2 linked regions of the Oleomonas cavernae genome follow. The protein of the gene in region 2 binds, or shares a complex with, the protein of the main gene of each other region. Links are inferred from orthologs where the notes say so. Each region holds a gene or a part of one and is shown on either strand. Other genes may lie near its edges.

Region 1 (10,296 bases), on a different replicon or contig from region 2:
GTCACCGGCGGGCGCGGTTCGGGCTCGCCGCGGGGGCTGCCGGCGGGCGGGTCCAGCGACAGGGCCCAGCCCAGGGCCTGGCCCGCCTGCCAGCGGCCCTCGCCCACCAGGGCGTCGAGCCGGCGCAGCCAGCGCGAGGGCACGGTCGGCGACAGGTCGACCTTGGCGGCGCGGGTCAGCACCACGCGGGGGCTGGCGGCCAGGGTCAGGAAATCATGGGCGGATTGGCCCAGGCGCTTGTCCTGCGGCGCCAGGCCCAGGTCGGCCCGCATGGCGCGCGAGGTCCAGGGATCGGCCGGCGGCTCGGCCGGCCAGGTGCCTTCGTTCAGCCCGCCCAGGACCACAAGGTCCGCGGTCTGCAAGCGGGCTTCCAGCGGCCCCAGGATGTGCAGGCGCGGGTGCAGGCCGTAGCGCGGGCGGACCATGATGCCGCCTGCGAGTGTGTCGAACAGGCCCGGATAGTCGCCGGCCCGAACACTGCCCAGCGTGCCCGCGGCCGCGACCAGATCCTGGACCAGGCCCGCCGCCGCCTCGCCGGCCTCGCCCTTCCACAGGGCTGCTTCCCCCGACAGGCCGGGCCGCGCGGCCAGGGCTTCCGCTGTGGCGACATGGGCGGTTACCAACTGTCCGAGGTCGATTTCGCCGGGCGTCCGCAAGGCCTTGCTCAAGGGGGCACAGGCGGCAGCCACCCGGTCGACGAGATCGAGCAGGTCGTCGGCACTCTTGAGGTCGGCCAGCAGATGGCGCAAGGCGTCGAGCCCGGCCGCCGGGCGAGGGCCGCGCAGGCGCGTGATTTCGATGCGGCGCAACCGGCGCAGAAAGGCGGGACGCTCGCGCCCGGCCGCCGCCAGCGGATGCTTCAGGCAGGCGAGCAGTTCCAGGGGCGCGAAATCCGCGCTCGCCATCCTCAAGACCAGGCGCAGGAAGGCGCCGGGCACGGTGGCCGCCAGGGGCACGCCGGCGCTGTCGTCGATTTCGATCTTCCAGCGCGACAATTCGGCGGCGACCCGGCGGGCTAAGTTGCGGTCGGGCGTCACCAGCATGGCGGTGGCGGCCGGCGTCTCCAGCACCTCACGCATCACCAGGGCGATGGCGCGGGCCTCGGCCGGGCTGTCGGGCGCCTCGATCCGGGTGATGCCGGCCAGGCCTGCCTCCAGGTCCAGTTGCCGCGCCGTCTGCGACCAGCGTTCGGTGGTCTGCGCGGGGGCCAGCGCTTCCGCCAGAAGGGCGGCGCGGGGCGACGGCGGTGCTGCCGGGCCGCCAGGCCAGGCGCCGACATCGTCGCGGGTCGCCCGCAGGCGCCCCAGCAATTCGCGCAGGGTCCATTGCGGGTGGGTGGGATCGAGCTGGTCCCAGGTCGCCACGTCCATGGCCAGGTCGATGCCCGGCAACACGATGGCGCCCTGGGGCAGGCGGGCGACCACGCTCATCAGGTGGGCGGTCGCCGGTATCGAGCCGGTGGAACCGGCCACGATCACCGGCTGTTGCGGCGGGGCCGCACGCCAGGCTTCCGCCTGGAGCAGGATCAACTGGTTGCGCCGGGCGGCGGGGTCCATGGCGCCATGGGCCTCGCGCAGCGCCGGCCAGTAGTCGCGCGCGGCGAGTTTGAGGAAATCGAGCGTCGCCTGCCAGTGCTGGGCCAGGGCATCGGGCACGATGGTGTCGAGCCGGGCCCAGTCCGCCCCCTCGGTTTCCACCTCGTCGATCAGGCGGGCCAGTTCGCCGGCATGGGCCAGGGCCGCGCCCACATCCGCCGCCTCGCCCCGCGCCTGCCACCAGCCCATGACCAGGCGGGCCAGCAGGAATTTCCGCGTCAAGGGGTCGATCGCCGGGGGCAGGTCCAGCACGCCCTCGCTGGCGTTCAGCCCCAATTCCTCCTCGTCGGCATCGCCCAGCGGGCGCATGCGCGGCAGCAGCACGGCGCGCCCCCTGGACCGGCGCAGGAAGGCCTCGCGTAGCGAGCGGGCGGCGCGCCTCGTGGGCACCAGGATCAGCGTGGCGGCGAGATCCATGGGATCGCTCGCCGCCTTGTCCAGCAGGTGCTGCGCCAGGGCATCGACGAAGGAGGTGCCGGGCGGGATGGTGAACAGTCTGGGGGCGCCGGTGACCGGCGCCAGATCGCCAAGGGAGAGCGGCTCAGCCGATGTCGACAAGGGCGGCCTCGGCCTCGGCGATCGCCGGGATGGTGCCGACATGAAGGAACTGGCCGTCCAGGCGCAGGCCGTACAGGCGTTCGGCCTCGATCGCCCGGTCCCACAGCAGGTTCAGCGAGAAGGCGCCCTTGGGCACGTCGGCGAAGGCGGCCGGGGTCATGATGGCGCAGCCGGCATAGACGAAGGGCGCCACCCGCGCCTCGGGCCGGCGGGCCAGGCGGCCGTCGGCCTCCATCAGGAAGTCGCCGATGCCCTCGAGGCCGACCGCCGTCACCGTGGGCGCCAGCAGCAGCAGGGTGTCCATCTGCGCCGGATCGAAAGCGGCTATCATGGCCTTGATCGGCTCGACCATGCCCTGGCGCCACAGCGTGTCGGCATTGACGATGACGAAGGGCGCATCTCCCAGCAGCGACAGGGCGCGGGCAACACCGCCGCCGGTCTCCAGCAGGGCATCGCGCTCGTCGGACACGATCGTCGCCGGCCCCGCACCGGCGGCGCGGCGCTTTTCCAGCCGGGCCTCGATCTGGTCGGCCAGGTGATGGACGTTGACCACCGCGCGGGTGATCCCGGCCTCGTCCAGCCGGTCGAGCAGGCGGTCCAGCAGGCTGTAGCCGGCGACCTCGACCAGGGGCTTGGGCACCCGGTCGGTCAGCGGGCGCATGCGCTTGCCCAGGCCGGCGGCCAGCACCATGGCGGTATCGATCGGTTTGTCGGTGTTGGGGGGGCTCATGCCGCGAATTTCCGGATGCCGGCGCGCAGATCCTCGCCGGGCAGGTAATGATCGTACCAGGCGCGCAGATTGCCCAGCAGGGGATGGCGCAGGTCGCGTTCCAGGTGGCGCCAGACCCGCGGCAGGTAATCGAGATAGCGCGGCTTGCCGTCGCGTTTCCACAGGCGCACGAAGACGCCGGCGATGCGGCTGTTGCGCTGGGCGCCCAGGATGGCATAGGCGGCTTCGAAGGCGGCGAGGTCGAACCGCGGGTCGCGCCTGGCGGCGCCGGCGGCATAGCGGGCCTTGAGGTCGGCGCCGAAGGCGGGATCGACATCGCGCCTGGCATCTTCGATCAGGGAAACGAGGTCATAGGCGGGCGGCCCAAGGTCGCGTCCTGGAAATCGAGCAAACCCACCCGCGCCGCACCCTTGCGTTCCGGCAACCACAACAGATTGTCGGCATGATAGTCGCGCAACATGACGGTTTCGCGTTCGCGCGGCAGGCGGCGCCACAGGTCGGCCCAGATGGCGCTGAAGGCCTCTTTGGCCTCGGGCTCCAGCCCCAGCCGCAGGGCCGGCACGTGCCAGTCCATCAGGACCGACGGGCCGAAGGCGAACAGGGCGGCGCCGTAGGGTTTCACGACGTGGCTGCTGCCGTCGACGAAGCGGGTGCTGCCGGGGCGGGCGCGCCGCGCAGGTCGACCAGCACGTCGATCGCCGTCTCGTAGAGCGGGACGGGATCGGCCGTGCCGTCGCGCAACAGGCTGGTGAAACTGTCGTCGCCCAGGTCTTCCAGCAGCAGGAAGCCCAGATCCGTATCCGCGGCCAGCAGGGTGGGCGCCGACAGGCCCAGGCGGCACAGGTAACGGTCCATGCCGATGAAGGGCCGGACGTTTTCCATCGGTGGCGGTGCGTCCATCAGGACGGCGCGGCGCCCGTCGGGCTTCACCACCCGGTCATAGCGGCGGAACGAGGCATCGCCCGCCAGCAGCGAACGCCGGGCATCGCCCCAGCCGGTACGGGCCAGGAAATCTTCGATCTCGGCGGGGCGGTTTGGATGGAGCGGCAGGGTCATGGGGCAACCGTGGCAAGACGGGCGGCCCAGCCGCCATGGCCGGTCAGCACCGCCTGGCGCCCCCCGGCCGGATCAAGGGTGAGTTCGATGTCGAGACGCTCGGCCGGCAGGCGATGGCCCAGCCGGTCCGGCCATTCGACCAGCACCAGCCCCTCGTCCAGCGCCGCCTCGAAGCCGACCTCGTCGACATCGCCGGGGCCTTCCAGGCGGTAGAGGTCGAAATGGCTGATCGGCCCAAGCGCCGTCTCATAGGGCTGGACCAGGGCGAAGGTCGGGCTGGGTACCTCTTCGGTCACCCCGGCCGCGCGCAGCCAGCCCCGGGCGAATTCGGTCTTGCCGGCGCCCAGGTCGCCCCACAGGGCGACGCAATCGCCGGCCCGGCCTAGGGGCGCCAGGCGGGCGGCAAGCCGCAGGGTCCGATCGAGGTCGGGCAGGGCGATGGTCACGCGAAAAGGGTCCGAATCCGGTACCGGCGAGGGCATGCGCCATTTAGCCCAAGGCCTGGGGCCCCTGCAACACGGTAGCCCTCTCCGCCCTTCAGGGGGGAGGGGGCTGGGTGAGGTGGGTCGGCGGCGCGGGGCGCGCTTGGCCCGGCAACCACCTCACCCTCCCGCCGCTTCGCGTCGGGCCCCTCCCTCTCCCCCGCAAGCGGCGGAGAGGGGCATGCATGCTCGCTTGATGTACGCGCCTAAAAACGAGGCAATTGCCCGCGGCGGATGACGAAATTTTCAGCCACCGCGCCCGTTTATGTTGCATAGCACAAGGAAATCCCTGGCCTTGACTCTTGGCATGGCTCTTGCTGATTTAGGGACAGAGTTTGGTGGCTAGGGTTCCGGCCGGGTGATTGCCCGGTGTCTGGTCCGAGAGCTGCCGTCCCGCCGGGAGACATCCGGGGGGGATGCACGGCGGGATAAAAGCCCGGGAGGCCTCGGTGACCAGGAATTGGCGTCACTAGGGTCTCGCCAATTCCTTAAACCGGTCCGGCCGATGGTGGCTTGGGCGAGCGACAAGGGGTTGGTTCCATGCGTGCGATCAATCGACAGCCAAGCTCAGGGAACCGCGCCCTGCTGGCCGCCCTGCCCTTCGTGGTGGTGGCCATTCTCTACCTCATCGGGTCCGAGATCCGCCTGAGCGAGAATCCCAACGACAAGCTCCTGCCCAGCCTGTCGTCCTTCGGCGATGCGATCTCGCGCATGGCCTTCGAGGAAGACCAGCGCACGGGCGACGTGCTGCTGTGGCTCGATACCGGGGCGAGCCTGTTGCGCCTGGGTGCGGCGATCCTGGTCTCGACCCTGATCAGCCTCAGCGCCGGCATCGCCATCGGCCTGCTGCCCCACGTGCGGGCGCTGTTCGCTTCCTTCGTCGCGGTGGTCTCGATGGTGCCGCCGCTGGCCATCCTGCCCATCCTGTTCATCGTGCTGGGCCTGGGCGAGGTCTCGAAGATCACCCTGATCGTCATCGGCCTGGCGCCGGTGATCATCCGCGACCTGGCATTGCGCACCGAGGAATTGCCGCGCCAGCAACTGATCAAGGCGCAGACCCTGGGGGCATCCACCTTCGCCATCATCCAGCGGGTGGTGCTGCCCCAGATCCTGCCGCGCCTGATCGACAGCCTGCGCCTGTCGCTCGGCCCGGCCTGGCTGTTCCTGATCGCGGCCGAAGCCATCGCGTCGGAATCGGGCCTGGGCTACCGCATCTTCCTGGTGCGCCGCTACCTGGCGATGGACGTGATCCTGCCCTATGTCGCCTGGATCACCCTGCTCGCCTTCTGCATGGACCTGGGCCTGCGCCAGCTGCAACGCCTGTTGTTCCCCTGGTTTGCCGCGGCGAGGTCCGGGTCATGAGCGCGATCACCGTCCGCAACGTCTGGAAGGAATATGGCGACCTGGTGGTGCTGGAGCGACTGAACCTGGAGATCGCGCCGCGTTCCTTCGTTGCCCTGGTCGGCCCGTCGGGCTGCGGCAAGACCACCTTCCTGCGCATGCTGCTGTCGGAGGACATCCCCAGCCGCGGTGAGATCCTGATCGACGGCGAGCCGCTGGCGCGCGAGCCCACCGCCGAGCGCGGCGTGGTGTTCCAGCGCTATTCGGTGTTCCCGCACCTGACCGTGCTGGGCAATGTCCTCTTGGGGTTGGAGTTCGAGCGCGGCGGCATCCTGGCCCGGCTGTTCGGCGCGGCCAAGGCCAAGGCGGTGGCCGAGGCCCGCGCCCTGCTCGACGAGGTCGGCCTGATCGAGCACGAACGCAAGTACCCGGCCCAATTGTCGGGCGGCATGCAGCAGCGCCTGGCCCTGGCTCAGGCCCTGATCCGCAGACCCAAGGTGCTGCTGCTGGACGAGCCCTTCGGCGCCCTCGACCCCGGCATCAGGGGCGAGATCCATGCCCTGATGCGGCGGCTGTGGAACGAGTGTGAAATCACCGTGGTGATGGTCACCCACGACCTGCCGGAAGCCTTCGGCATGGCCACGAGGGTGATCGCGCTGGAGCGTCCGCGCGAGGACCCGGTGGACGGCTCGCGCTACGGCGCCACCATCAAGGCGGATATCGAGGTCTGGCCCCGGCGCATCGCCGGCGAGGCCAGCCCGCACAAGATGCCGCCCATCTCTTCACCTGCCCCGGCCGGGACGACCCGGCCCTCGATGCGGGGCTCGGCCGGGACGACCTGGCGCTCCAAGCGATATAGTCGGAGCACCAAGCCATGACTGACAAGGCCAGACAAATCGAGGCGTTGCGACGCCGCTATCTCGAGCTGAAGGCCGCCGGCGACCAGGCCGCGCCCAAGGCCCTGCCCGGGGCGACCGCCCTGGACGAGGCGCCCCTGACCACCAACCTGATCCGCCACCGCGAGACCGTGCCCGGCGGCTGGTACTGGACGGCCAGGCTCAAGCGCGGCGAGCGCCTGCGCATCATCAATACCAATGCCACGCCCGGCGTTGCCTTCTTCATGTGGAATGCCGACGACACGTCGGAGCGCTACAACAGCGCCGACACCATGAAGCTGCAGTGGACGGCGGCGCTGCCCAAGGGCCGGGTGCTGTTCTCCGACATGGGCCGGGTGATGACCTCGATCGTCGAGGACACCTCGGGCGCCCATGACACGGTGGTGGGTGGTTCCACCCCTGCCTCCAATGCCGCGAAGTACGGCGACGGGGCCTTGCGCAACAGCCAGGAAAACCTGCGCCTGGCCGCCTCCAAATTCGGTCTGGGCAAGCGCGATCTGGCTCCCGCGATCAGCTTCTTCTCGCCCGTGTCGGTCGATGCGGACGGCAAGTTCACCTGGCGTGAGGGCGTGACGAAGCCGGGCGATTTCGTCGAACTGCGGGCCGAGATGAACCTGCTGATCGCCTTGTCGAACTGCCCCCATCCCTTCAGCCCGGGTGCCTATGCGCCATCGGATATCGAGGCCGTGATCTGGCAGGGGGCGCCGCCCTTGGCCGACGATCTGTGCCGCACCGCGACGGCGGAAGCCGTGCGCGGGTTCGAGAATACCGATCCGCTATTCGCCTGAGGGGAATTCCATGTCCATCATCTGCACCCCGGCGGCGGATCTCGACCCGGCCGCTGCCGCCTATGACTTCACCATTCCCGCCAACCGCCCGTGGTCCCATGTGGTGAAGGCGGGCCAGACCCTGCGCATCGTCGACCTGGAGGGCTGCCAGGCAGTCGATACCCTGTTCTATGCCGCGGCCGATTTCTCGGAACGCTACAGCGCGCAGGACACCCTGCTGGCGCAGGGTTCGGCCTATGTCACCACCGGCACGAAGCTCATGTCCAACGAGGGCAATGTCATGCTGACCGTGGTGGCCGACAGTTGCGGCCGGCATGATACCTCGGCCGGGGCCTGCTCGTGCGAGGCCAACACCGTGCGCTTTGGCCATCACACACGTTACATGCATGCCTGCCGCGAGAATTTCGTGGTCGAGCTGGCCAAGCACGGGCTGACCAAGCGCGACATCGTGCCCAACATCAATTTCTTCATGAACGTGCCGATCGACCCCCATGGCGGGCTGGCGATCGTCGACGGCATTTCCGTGCCCGGCTCCCATGTCGACATGGTGGCGGCGATGGACGTGCTGTGCGTCATCTCCAACTGCCCGCAGGTGAACAATCCCTGCAATGGCTTCGATCCCACGCCGGTGCGGATTCTCATCTGGAACGGGGAGGCTGCGTGACGCCCCGATGTTCCAGAAAATCCTGATTGCCAACCGGGGCGAGATCGCCGCCCGGGTCATCCGCACGGCCAAGAAACTGGGGGTCGCGACGGTTGCCGTCTATTCGGATGCCGATCGCTTCAGCGTGCCCGTCCTGGCGGCCGACGAGGCCGTTCATATCGGCCCCGCCGCGCCTAAGGAAAGCTATCTGCGCTGGCAGGCCATCATCGAGGCCTGCCAGGCGACCGGCGCCCAGGCGGTGCATCCCGGCTATGGCTTCCTCTCCGAGAATGGGGCCTTTGCGCAGGCCTTGGCCGCCGCGGGCATCCGTTTCATCGGGCCGCGGCCTGAGCACCTGCGCGAGTTCGGCCTGAAGCACACCGCGCGCGCCCTGGCCAAGGCGTCCGGCGTGCCGTTGCTGCCGGGCAGCGACATTCTCGCCAGTGCCGGGGAAGCGGTGACGGCGGCCGAGGCGATCGGCTATCCGGTCATGCTGAAGAGCACGGCCGGCGGCGGGGGCATCGGCATGTCCCTGTGCCATGACGCGGCCGAGCTCACCGCCCGCTTCGAGGCGGTGCAGCGCATGGCCGCGTCCAGCTTCGGCGACGCCAGGGTCTATATCGAGCGCTTCGTCGCCCTGGCCCGCCATGTCGAGGTGCAGATCTTCGGCGACGGCAAGGGCCGGGTGGTGGCGCTGGGCGAGCGCGACTGCTCGCTCCAGCGGCGTAACCAGAAGGTGGTCGAGGAGACGCCGGCACCGGGCCTGTCCGACGATTTGCGTGCCCGCCTGCACCAGGCGGCGATCGCGCTGGGCCAGTCGGTCGCCTACGAATCCGCCGGCACGGTCGAGTTCATCTACGACGTGGCGCGCGACGATTTTTACTTTTTGGAGGTGAACACCCGCCTGCAGGTGGAACACCCGGTGACCGAGGCGGTGTTCGGCATCGACCTGGTCGAATGGATGATCGCCCAGGCCGCGGGCGACCTGGTTCTGCCCGCGCAGGAGAGCCTGGTGCCCCAGGGCGCCGCGGTCGAGGTGCGCCTCTATGCCGAAAACCCCCAGGCCGATTTCCGGCCCCAGACCGGGCGCCTGACGGAAGTCTCCTTCCCCGAGGGGATCCGGGTCGATACCTGGGTCGAGACGGGGACCGAGGTGACGCCGTTCTACGATCCCATGCTGGCCAAGGTGATCGCCGCCGGCGAGACCCGCGCACAGGCCATCGGCAAGCTGGGCCGGGCGCTGGCCGACACCAGGGTGTGGGGCATCGAGACCAATCTCGCCTATCTGCGGGCCATCATCGGTTCCGACCTGTTCGCCTCGGCCCAGGTTTCGACCGCCGCGCTGAAGGAGTTCAGCTACACGCCGACCACGATCGAGGTGCTGATCGCCGGGCCGCAGACCAGCGTGCAGGACTGGCCCGGGCGCCTGGGCCTGTGGGATGTGGGTGTGCCGCCGTCAGGCCCGTTCGACGACCGCTCGTTCCGCCTGGCCAACCGGATCCTGGGCAACGCGGAAGGTGCGGCCGGCCTGGAATGCACCATGGCCGGTCCCACCCTGAAATTCCATGGGCGCGCCGTGGTGGCGCTGGCCGGGGCGGTCATGCCGGCCAGCCTGGACGGCCGGCCGGTCGATTTCTATGTGCCCATCGAGATCGCCCCGGGCCAGACCCTGTCCCTGGGCACCATCGCCGGGGCGGGGCAGCGGACCTATCTGGCCGTGCGCGGCGGCATCGACGGGCCGCGCTTTCTGGGATCCCAGGCGTGCTTCTCGCTGGGCAAGTTCGGCGGCCAGGGCACCGGCGTGCTGAAGGCCGGCGAGACCCTGCACATCGGCCAAGTGCCGGCGGGCGAGGCCGAGACGGCGCCGATCATTCCCCCGATCACCCGGGAATGGAGCATCGGCGTGCTCTACGGCCCGCACGGCGCGCCGGATTTCTTTAGCGAAGCCGACATCGTCGACCTGTTCAATGCGACCTATGAGGTCCATTTCAACAGTGCGCGCACCGGCGTGCGCCTGATCGGGCCGCAACCGCGCTGGGCCCGGGCCGACGGCGGCGAGGCGGGGCTGCACCCGTCCAACATCCACGACAATGCCTATGCCGTCGGCGCCATCGACTTCACCGGCGACATGCCGATCATCTTAGGGCCAGACGGCCCTAGCCTGGGCGGCTTCGTCTGCCCGGCGGTGATCGCCCGCGACGAATTGT
Region 2 (10,308 bases):
CCTGGCGCAGCGCCGTGTCGAAGCGGTCGCGCGGCAGGTAGACCAGGGCCGAGATCCAGCGCCCGAAGGGATCGACGCGCAGGAACAGGCCGGTGCGCGGCCGCTCCTCCAGGCGCAGGATGCCCAGGGCGATGCCGGACAGCTCGTCCTCGGAAAGCTGGAACAGCTCGTCGCGGGGATAGTTTTCCAGGGCATTGACCAGGGCTTTGCCGTCGTGGCTGCCCGGGGCGAAGCCGGCCCGGGCGACGACGCGGGCGACCTTGCCGCGCAGCAGCGGGATATCGCGCGGCCGCAACTGATAGGCGGTCGAGGTGAACAGGCCGTAGAAGCGGCGCTCGCCCACGGCTGCGCCCGCGGCATCGAACTGCTTCACGCCGACGAAATCCATCACCGCCCGGCGATGCACGGTCGATTCGATGTTGGCCTTGGTGATGATCAGGGAATCGGGCAGGTCCAGGACCTGGTGAATCCCGCCGGTCAGGTCCTGGCGCCCCATGCCGTGGCGATCGGCATCGCGCAGCAGGCCCAGGCCGGCCGCCTGGACCAGCGCCCCATCCTTGACGACATAGTCGCGGGCCCCCAGCAGGACGAAATTGTCGGCCGCCAGCCAGCGCAGGAATTCGCCGTATTCGGCGCGCTGGGCCTCGTCCTCGGGCGCGGCGGCGAGGCCGGCGATCGCCGATTCGAGCAGCGCCCGCATGGCCCGCCAGTCTTCGACCGCCGCCCGCACGTCGCCCAGGATCTTGTCCAGGGTGGCCGCCAGGGCATCGCGCGAGGCGGCGTCGCCATCCTCGTCGATTTCGATATGGATCATCGATTCGAGCACAGCGCCGGGCGCGTCCGGGGCCAGCAGGGCGCCGCGGCTGCCGTCGGCGCGCCGCTCGACCGCCAGCACCGGATGGGCGATCAGGTGTACGCCGCGGCCCTGGCGGGCCAGTTCGGCGGCGATCGAATCGACCAGAAAGGGCATGTCGTCGGTGACGGTCTCGACCACGGTATGGGCGCTTTGCCAGCCGTGGACGTCGAGCCTTGGATTGAAGACGCGCACCTTGTGATGGCCGGGCAGGCGCTCCTCGGCGAAACGCCAATGGCCCAGGGCGGTCCCGAACAGGGCATCGGGGGTGCGGGCGGTCAGGTCGTCGGTGGCCAGGCGGTCGAAGTAGCGCTCGACCATGGGCACGATCGCCTCGGCCCGGTCGCCCATTCGCTCGCGGACATGGTCGATCAGCGCCGTCATCTGGTCGCGCCGCGCCTGCGCCGCCTTGCTTTCGCCCATGATTATGTGCCCCGCTTGTGCCCTCGGTTGGCCGGAGCCTAGCCGAGCATCATGGCGGGGCCAAGGCCGATCAGGGCGGCTGACGTTGCGTCAGGGCCGAATTCGGCGGGCGATTTCTAAAGCCGGGTTTGAGGACTAGACTGCGGCAAACGGCCAAGGGATGGGACCGATCATGAATCTGTTCAAGGTTGTCACGGCGCGGGACGAGGTCGTGATCGGCGTGCCGGCCGAGGCCGCGTCCGAGCCCATCCACGGGATCCCGCTCGATACGCTGGCTGCCCGCCTGTTCGCCGCGGGCCATGTCGTGGTCTGGCAATACGCGGCCCAGCGCGGCCCCGACGGGGCGATTCGCCAGGCCCCCCTGCGCCGGATCGCGCTGGCCGCCGCCGGCGTGGTGCGGATCGAACCCTTTGTCAGCGAGCAGGAAGTGGTGGCACCCGACTGAGCCTGCCGCCTAGTCGCCGGCCTCGTCACCCACGGCCCCGTCACCCCCGGGCGGCACCGCCCGCCACATGGGCTGGCTGCCGCGCTTTTGCGCGCGCCGGTCCAGGAGCGCGAGCCAGCCCCGATAGGCGGCCAGTTCGATCCGGTCGAGGAAGCGGAAGGGCAGGCCGGGCAGCGGGTTGAAAGGATTGGTGCGGGCCATCGACCAGATTTCCAGCCGGCTGGCCGGCCGGTCGGTGGCCTCGCCCCGGCGATGCAGGCCGCGGGTATCGGCCACCACCAGGGTGTTGCGCCTGACCGCGAAGGCTTTGGGCGGCGGCAGGCCTAGGGCCGCCAATTCATCTTCCTGCGCCCGGAACGAACCCTTGGCGGAATAGCGATCGGCCAAGGTCGAGGCCGCGATGCTGCGCCGCCATTCCCAGGCCATGCGCTTAAGGGTCAGCCGGTGCGACCCGGGCACGTAGGTGAACGGGCCGTTGCGCGTGTCGACGTCGTCGAGGAACAGCCAGGCCTTCATGGTCGGCTGGAAGGTGTCGGCATGCAGGTTGCGCTGCGGGTCGGGCTGGCCGGGCAGCACGCCGGTGCGGATGGTCTGCACCCACTGGCCCGGCACCCGCAGGCGCCCGGCGACATAGCCCAGCAGGCGGCGGTAGCGGCGGTCCCGCAGCAGGGCGGCGGTGGCCGGCAGCCGGGCCAGCGCCTCACCGTCGAGCAGGATGCGGTGGGTGATGGTGTCGCCCTGGTGACATTCCCGGCCCGGCGCGCGCAGGGCGCGAACCTCGGCCTCCAGCGCGGCGAAGGCCTCGGCCGGCAGGAAATCGCCCTTCAGGATGAAGCCGTCACGTTGGAAGGCCCGCCGATCGGCCGCCCCTACCAGCGGGGCGAGCATGGCGCGGCGCAGCCACATGATTCGATCGGCGAGAATCAGGCGCACGACATGAAGGCCCAGGCGGTTCAGGAGCACGCTGCCGATTGCCGCATTCCCAATAAACGACTTGGCGCCGGTGCCCAGCGCCAGGATATCGACCGGCAACCGCAGGATTGTGCGGATGCGACGTGTTGTCTCAGGGTTGATCTGGGTCATGGCACAAACGGGAAAATTGTCGGTGTGCGGCAACAAAATGCGCATCCGGGACCGCAACGCAAGGAAGTGGAGTCAATTCTTGATACTATTTGCAATATGATCATGGCATGCTAGCTATCGTGTGGGGGCGTCATTTTTGGCAGTTTGTTGGTGGCTTGCGTGGTGTGACAGCCAAAGCCGGCGCCGAAGGAACTCAAGGAGAATACTCGATGCCAACCAAGGCAAACCCGGTCGACATTCATGTTGGTGCGCGGGTCAAGCTGCGCCGTCAACTTCTCGGCTTCAGCCAGACCGAACTGGGTAATGCTCTGGACCTTACTTTCCAGCAGGTCCAGAAATATGAAAAGGGCACCAATCGCATTTCGGCGTCCAAGCTGCACAAGATGGCCGAAGTGCTGGATGTGCCGATCTCGTTTTTCTTTGATGGTGTCGAAGGTGCCAAGCGGGATTCCGATTCGGGCGATCTCGACATGATGTCCCGGGCCGAGACCATCAACCTGGTGCGCGCCTATTACTCGATCGACGACGATGCCGTGCGCCGCAAGGTGATCGAGCTTCTCCGCACCCTGGGCCGCGAGGTTCCGGCCGAGGATTGATTCGACGAACGCTGCCGCCGCCCCTTCCGGGGGGCGGGCAGCTTGCGCTATAGTGGCCGCATGGCCACGATCCGCCGCTCCGCAAGCTCTCTCACGCGCAAGCGCGTGCTGCTGATTCATTGCGCCCGCATCGGTTACACACCGCCCTATTGATCGTCCTGGCCGCCCGGCATCCGCCGGCGCGGGCCACTTGTCGTCATCTTGTATTTCTTACCCGACGAGGCCGATCATCATGACCGTTCAACCCTTGCGCAATTCCACCAAAGCCTGGCAGGAAAGCGACGCCCGCCACCATCTACACCCCTTCACCGATCACGCCGGCCTGGCCGCCAAGGGCGCCCGGGTGATCACCAAGGCGTCGGGCGTCCACCTGTGGGATTCCGAAGGCAACAAGCTGCTCGACGGCATGTCGGGCCTGTGGTGCGTGAACGTCGGCTACGGCCGGCCGGAACTGGCCCATGTGGCACAGCAGCAGATGCTGGAACTGCCCTATTACAACACCTTCTTCCAGACCACCCACCCGCCGGTGGTGGCGCTCAGCGAGAAACTGGCCCAGATCGCGCCCGCGGGCATGGACATGGTCACCTATGCCGGCTCCGGCTCCGAGGCGAATGATTCGATCGCCAAGCTGGTGCGCTATTTCTGGAACCTGCAGGGCAAACCCAAGAAGAAGACCATCATCAGCCGGCAGTATGCCTACCACGGCGTCACGGTGCAGTCGGCGTCGCTCTCCAGCCTGGGCGGCATGTATCAGCAGTTCGACCTGCCCCTGCCCGGCGTGGTCCATGTCGAGGCGCCCTATTGGTATGCCCATGGCGGCAACCTGAGCCCCGACGAATTCGGCCTGAAGGCGGCCCGCGCGGTCGAGCGCAAGATCCTGGAACTGGGGCCTGAAAATGTGGGCGCCTTCATCGGCGAGCCGATCCAGGGCGCCGGCGGCGTGATCATTCCGCCCGGCACCTACTGGCCCGAGATCATGCGCATCTGCCGCCGGTACGACGTGCTGGTGATTGCCGACGAGGTGATCTGCGGCTTCGGGCGGACCGGCAACTGGTTCGGCAGCCAGACCTTCGGCATCGAGCCCGACTTCATGACCATGGCCAAGGGCCTGACCTCGGGCTACATCCCAATGGCCGGGATCATGATGGGGGGCGGGTCTCGGACGCCTTCCGCACCGCGGGCGAGGATCTGGCCCACGGCTTCACCTATTCCGGCCACCCCGTCGCCGCCGCCGTCGCCCTGCGCAATATCGAGATCATGGAGGAGGAGCATCTGGTCGACGCCGCGGGCGGCGAGATCGGCGCCTATTTCCAGGAACGCCTGGCGACCCTCGCCGACCACCGGCTGGTGGGCGAGGTGCGCGGCGTTGGCATGATCGCGGCCATGGAACTGGTCGAGCACAAGCCCAGCCGCGCCTTCTTCGACCCCAAGCGCAACGTCGGCCTGACCTGCCGCAACCATTGCTTCGCCAACGGCCTGGTGATGCGGGCCTGCCGCGACGTCATGGTGCTGGCGCCGCCCCTGTCGATCACCAAGGCGCAGATCGACGACCTGGTTTCGATGGCGGCCAAGTGCCTGGACCTCACCGCCCAGGACCTGGGTCGCTAGCGGTTGCCCGGCCTCAGGCCTTGGCCCCCGGCGCCGCGGCAGCGGCGTCGAGGGGCCAGCGGGCGCGGGGTTTCAGGTCCAGGGGATCGCTGCGGCCCAGGCGGAAATGTTCGAGGCCGGCCCAGGCGATCATCGCCGCGTTGTCGGTACACAGGCGGATCGGCGGGGCGATGAAGGCGGTGCCGTGGCTGGCCGCCAGCGCTTCGAGGCGGGTGCGCAGATGGACATTGGCGGCGACGCCGCCGGCCACCACCAGGGGTGCGCCGGCCGGCATCAGGGCCAGGGCCCGGCGCGTGCGGTCGACCATGACGGCGCCCACCACCTGCTGGAAGGCGGCGGCGATGTCGGCCTTGTCCCGGTCGGACAGCGGCTTGGGCAGGCTGGCGGCCAGGTCCCGCACCGCGGTCTTGAGGCCTGAGAAGGAGAAATCGCAGCCGGGCCGGCCGATCATCGGCCGGGGCAGGGTGAAACGCGAGGGATCGCCCGCCTTGGCTGTCGCTTCCACCGCCGGGCCGCCGGGATAGCCGAGGTTCAAGAGTTTCGCCGTCTTGTCGAAGGCTTCGCCCACCGCGTCGTCGATGGTGGTGCCCAGCCGGCGATAGCGGCCGACGCCCTCCACCGCCAGCAACTGGCAGTGCCCGCCCGAGACCAGCAGCAGCAGATAGGGGAAGGGCACATCGGCGACCAGGCGCGGGGTCAGGGCATGGCCTTCCAGGTGATTGACCCCAATCAGCGGCTTGCCAGCACCCAGGGCCAGGGCCTTGGCGGTGGTCAGGCCGACGATGACGCCGCCGATCAGGCCAGGCCCGGCGGTCGCGGCGATCGCCGAGAGGTCGCCCAGACCCACCCCCGCCTCGTCCAGGGCGCGGCGAATCAGGCGGTCCAGGTGGCTGACATGGGCGCGCGCGGCGATTTCGGGCACGACCCCGCCATAGGCGCGGTGATCGTCGAGCTGCGACAGCACCACGTTGGAGCGAATGCGCTTGTCACCGTCGACCACCGCCGCCGCGGTCTCGTCGCAGGAAGTCTCGAGGCCCAGCACCAGAAGGGGTGCGGCCATTCCAGGGGTTTCCATGGCACCTGACAGAATGTTATGTGGCGTGCGGTAACACCGGAACCATGTCCCTTGCAAGCAGCCTTGAAAATCGGTACCCGCGGCAGCCCGCTCGCCCTGGCTCAGGCCAATATGGTGCGCGACCTGCTGATTGCCAGCCATCCGGGCCTCGGCACGGTCGAGATCGTGATCATCAAGACCACGGGCGACAAGGTGCAGGACCGCCCGCTGGCGGAAATCGGCGGCAAGGGCCTGTTCACCAAGGAGATCGAGGAAGCCCTGCTGGCCGGCTCGGTCGACGTCGCCGTGCATTCGATGAAGGACGTGGCGACCATGCCCCCGCGCACGCTGACCATCGACTGTTTCCTGGAGCGGGAAGACCCGCGCGACGCCCTGATCGGCGCCGCCAGCCTGGACGCCTTGAAGCCGGGCGCCCGGGTGGGCAGCGCCTCGCTGCGCCGGGGTGCCCAGGTCAGGCTGCGCCGGCCCGATCTGGTCGTCTCCTCCCTGCGCGGCAATGTCGGCACGAGGCTGGCCCGTATCGCCGAAGGGGCCTTCGACGCCACCTTCCTGGCCCTGGCCGGCCTGAAGCGCTTGGGGTTGGCCGACCGTGCCGACGCCGTGATCGAACCCGAGGTCATGCTGCCGGCCATTGCCCAGGGCATCATCGGCATCCAGCGGCGCAGCGACGATCATCGCGCCGCCGCCCTGCTCGCCCCCTTGAACCACGCCCCCAGCGCGGCGGTGGCGGCCTGCGAGCGGGCCTTCCTGCGCGGGCTGGACGGTTCCTGCCGCACGCCGATCGCCGGCCTCGCCCGTCTCGACGGCGCCGGCGGCCTGCATTTCCTGGGCGAAACCCTCGCCCCCGACGGCAGCGCCCACCTGACCGTCGAACGGCGCGGCCTGGCCGCGCAGGCCGCACAGATCGGCACGCAAGCGGCGCAGGAACTGCTGGCCCGGGGGGCCGGCGCGCTGCTCGGCCGGGGCTGATGCGCCTGCTGATCACCCGCAGCGCCGAGGAGGCGGACAGCCTGGCAACGCTGCTGGGCGCCAAGGGCCATGACTGCCTGGTGGCGCCGCTGATCGAGATCGTGCCCCGGCCCGGCGTCGCCATCGATACCACGGGGGTCCAGGGCTTCCTGGTGACCAGCGCCAATGGTGCCCGCGCCTTGAGCCGGGCCACGGCGCGGCGCGACCTGCCCGTCTACGCCGTGGGTGATGCCAGCGCCCGCTGTGCCGCCGATCTGGGTTTCGTGCCCGTACACAGCGCCGACGGCGATGTCGAGGCGCTGGCCGCCCTGGTTGCCGCAACGGCGCGGCCCCGGGACGGCCGGCTGGTCCATGCCGCCGCGGCGACCCTGGCCGGCGACCTCGCCGGGCGGCTGCGCGGCGCCGGTTTTAGCGTCGACTGCATCACCCTTTATGATTCGGTCACTGCCACGTCCTTGCCGCCGCCGCGGCACAAGGCCTGGCTGCACGGGCATTTGACGGGATTCTGTTTTTCTCTCCCCGCACCGCGGCGACGTTTGTTACCCTCGCCCGGTCCGCGGGTGCCGATTTGGCCACGGGGACGGCCTACTGCCTTTCGGCGGCGGTGGCGGCGGCGGTGGCGCCCCTCGGCTTCGGCCGGGTTCTGGTCGCCGCCCGCCCCACCCAAGCCGACCTGATCGCGCTGATCGACGGAGCATGAGATGACCGAGCGCCCCGACCAGCCGGGCACCCCACCCGAACCGCGGCCGGATCCGGTCGATCTCGAGGTTGAAGTGGACCCGGCGGCCGCCCAGGCTCGGCCCGAGGGGTCCGAGCCGCCGATTGTCGACAAGCCCCTGGAGGATCCGCCGCGGCTGGATGCGCCCTATGTCGCCCCGCCGCCCGCCCGCGGCTTCCGCCGCAGCCTGTGGCTGGGGGTCGGCGCCATCGTTCTGATCGGCGCCGGCGCCGTCCTGTGGCACCGTTACGGCGACGCGGTCAGCGGCACCGTCACCGCCCCGATCGCCGCCCCCAGCATCCCGGCCCCCGCCGCTGCGGACGATACCCGCCTGTCGGCGGTCGAACGTGCCGTGGCCGGCCTCGACCGCAAGCTCGAAGCCCTGGAAGGCCGTGTTGCCGAATTGCCGAGCGAAGCCGCCGCCCCGGTGGACGAGGCCCTCGAGGAACTGCGCACTGCCATCGCCGAACTGCGCGAGCGCCAGGGCGTGCTGGAAGAATCCTTCGCCGCCGTCGACCAGCCGCCCGATACGGCCGAACCCGCCCCGGCGCCGGGCGGCGGCACCATCGGCGAAGCTGCCCTGTCCTCCCGCTTGGCCTCGCTGGAAGCGAAACTGGCCGAGCTTTCGCCCGCGGTCCCGGCCGTCGATCCGGCCGAATTCGCCGCCCTGCAGCGCGAGATGGCCGCGCTGAAGGCCCAAGGCGCCGAAACCGCCCAGCGCGTCAGTGCTGAGATCGATCGCCTGAAGGCCGTGGGCCGCGGCGTGTCGCTGGTCTATGCCATCGGCCGGCTGCGCGGCGCCGTCGCCGGCAGCGTCCCCTATGCCGGGGCGCTGGACACCGTGCGCGGCCATTTCGAGGCCTTGGACCTGCTGCGCGAACCGGCTATCGGCAAGGCGCTGGAAACCTTGGGCGCCCATGCCAAGGAGGGCCTGCCGACCCGCGCCGACCTTGCCGCCGGCTTTGGCCCGCTGGCCCGGGCCGCGGTCCAGGCCAGCAACGTGCCGGCCGACGGCGATCTGGTCGACCGCCTGCTGGCCGAAGCCGGCAACCTGGTCACGGTGCGCCCGGTCGGTGACGTTCAAGGCAACGACGTCGCCGCCCGCGTCGCCCGGCCGAGCTGCGCCTGGCCCGCGGCGATCTCGACGGGGCGCTGGGCGAGGTCAAGGCGCTGGAGGGCGGCGCGGCCGCGGCCCTGGCACCCTGGCGCGTCCAGGCCGAGGCGCGCCTCGCCGCCGAGAGTGCCGTGGAACTGCTGGATGGCGAGGTTTCCGCCCGCTTTGCCGAGGCGAACTGAGCGATGCGCGCCACCCTTCGCGTTGCCCTCTGGTTCGTCGCCATCGCCGTCGTCGCCGGGCTCGCCGCCTGGCTGGCGGATCGGCCGGGCACCATCGCGGTCGACTGGCTGGGCTACCGGATCGAGACCACGGTCGGGGTGCTGATCGCGGCGCTGGTGCTGCTGGGGGCCATCCTGGCGGCCCTGGCGCGCCTGATCGTGATGGCCCTGCGCGGCCCCCGCCTGTTCGCCGAACTGCGCCGGCGGCGCAAGCGGCGCCAGGGCGAACTGTCCCTGGTGCGCGGCCTCGTCGCCGTCGCCGCGGGCGACGCCAAGGATGCCAAGCGCCAGGCCATCGCCGCCGAGGGCTTGACCGACGGCTCGCCCCTCGCCCTCCTGCTGGCGGCCCAGGCGGCGCAGTTGAACGGCGACACCGCCGCCGCCGAGCGCGCCTACAATCTGATGCTGACCGACGACGAGACCCGCTTCCTGGGCCTGCGCGGCCTGATCGTGCTGGCCCAGCGCCAGGGCGACAGCACCACCGCCCTGAGCCTGGCGCGTGAGGCCCAGGCCCTGCGCCCGGGCGCGCCCTGGGTGGCGAGCGAGCTGTTCGGCCTGCAGGCGGCCCTGGGCGAATGGCACGCGGCCGAGGAGACCCTGGTCGGCGCGGTGCGCCACAAGCTGATCGACCATGCCCAGGGCAGGCACAACCGGGCGGTCGTGCTGATCGGCCGGGCCGACGAAGCCCTGGCCAAGGGCGACAATCGCGAGGCCCTGGGCCTGATGGAAACCGCCCACACGCTGGCCCCGATTTCGCGCCTGCCACCGCCCGCCTGGCCCGCCTGCTGGCCGGCAGCGGCAAGGTCCGGCGGGCCGAGAAGCTGATCGAGGCGGCCTGGGGCGAGGCGCCCCATCCCGAACTGGCGGCCGCCTACGGCGACCTCGTCGCCGAGGAGGCGCCCGAGGACAAGGCCCGGCGGCTGGAACGCCTGGCGGCCAACGGCGATAGCCGGGAAAGCCGCCTGCTCAAGGCCGAGCAAGCCCTGGTCCGGCGCGACTGGCACGCGGCCCGTACCGCCCTGACCGCGATGATCGACGCGGGCGAGGCCACGAGGCGCACCTTCGACCTGCTGGCCGAGCTGGAACGCCGCGAGAAGGGCGATGAGCGCCGCGCCGCCGAATGGCACGAGAAGGCCAATACCGGCGAGGCCGAGCCGCGCTGGTACTGCGATGCCTGCAATCACACGCCGCCGCAATGGACGC

What was found.
Region 1: the proteins of tsaD (region 2) and tsaE are in contact, whole or in part, in a crystal structure (PDB 6N9A), measured with the Thermotoga maritima proteins. The link is inferred for Oleomonas cavernae from one-to-one orthologs. Residues at the interface, in WP_004082750.1 of Thermotoga maritima: Cys10, Asp11, Arg49, His50, Leu82, Gly84, Gly135, Gly136, Glu154, Thr155, Leu156, Asp157, Asp158, Ser159, Glu162, Asp165, Lys166, Arg169, Leu170, Tyr175, Lys213, Thr214, Leu217, Tyr218, Gln221, Arg222, Asn324; in WP_004082108.1 of Thermotoga maritima: Leu37, Gly38, Lys46, Lys57, Val59, Lys60, Ser61, Thr63, Phe64, Thr65, Leu66, Met67, Val69, Pro71, Tyr82, Arg83, Leu84, Asp86, Asp88, Phe89, Asp93, Ile128, Asp130, Glu131, Arg134.

The regions. Positions count from the first base shown.
Region 1 is NZ_QYUK01000016.1:260,287-270,582, reverse strand. Bases 2,661-5,467 are described here. They hold tsaE (tRNA (adenosine(37)-N6)-threonylcarbamoyltransferase complex ATPase subunit type 1 TsaE), read right to left. Parts: upstream 4,386-5,467; coding sequence 3,936-4,385; downstream 2,661-3,935. Other genes in these bases: D3874_RS26505 (ABC transporter permease), read left to right, coding at 4,962-5,467; D3874_RS31400 (phosphotransferase), read right to left, coding at 3,502-3,939; D3874_RS31405 (phosphotransferase), read right to left, coding at 3,218-3,505; D3874_RS30930 (hypothetical protein), read right to left, coding at 2,880-3,311; D3874_RS26525 (nucleotidyltransferase family protein), read right to left, coding at 2,661-2,883. In the rest of the region: double-strand break repair protein AddB, read right to left, coding at 1-2,153; more of D3874_RS26525, read right to left, coding at 2,137-2,660; more of D3874_RS26505, read left to right, coding at 5,468-5,783; D3874_RS26500 (ABC transporter ATP-binding protein), read left to right, coding at 5,780-6,640; D3874_RS26495 (urea amidolyase associated protein UAAP1), read left to right, coding at 6,637-7,446; D3874_RS26490 (urea amidolyase associated protein UAAP2), read left to right, coding at 7,457-8,110. UniProt on the Escherichia coli protein: Required for the formation of a threonylcarbamoyl group on adenosine at position 37 (t(6)A37) in tRNAs that read codons beginning with adenine.
Region 2 is NZ_QYUK01000011.1:4,124,397-4,134,704, reverse strand. The notes cover bases 4,046-6,864. They hold tsaD (tRNA (adenosine(37)-N6)-threonylcarbamoyltransferase complex transferase subunit TsaD), read right to left. Parts: upstream 6,069-6,864; coding sequence 5,022-6,068; downstream 4,046-5,021. Other genes in these bases: hemC (hydroxymethylbilane synthase), read left to right, coding at 6,147-6,864; D3874_RS31710 (aminotransferase class III-fold pyridoxal phosphate-dependent enzyme), read left to right, coding at 4,385-5,008. Outside these bases: D3874_RS23825 (NAD-glutamate dehydrogenase), read right to left, coding at 1-1,276; D3874_RS23820 (hypothetical protein), read left to right, coding at 1,449-1,721; D3874_RS23815 (phytanoyl-CoA dioxygenase family protein), read right to left, coding at 1,731-2,804; D3874_RS23810 (helix-turn-helix domain-containing protein), read left to right, coding at 3,014-3,400; more of hemC, read left to right, coding at 6,865-7,052; D3874_RS30835 (COG4223 family protein), read left to right, coding at 7,754-9,211; D3874_RS23785 (heme biosynthesis HemY N-terminal domain-containing protein), read left to right, coding at 9,205-9,930; D3874_RS28835 (hypothetical protein), read left to right, coding at 10,134-10,308.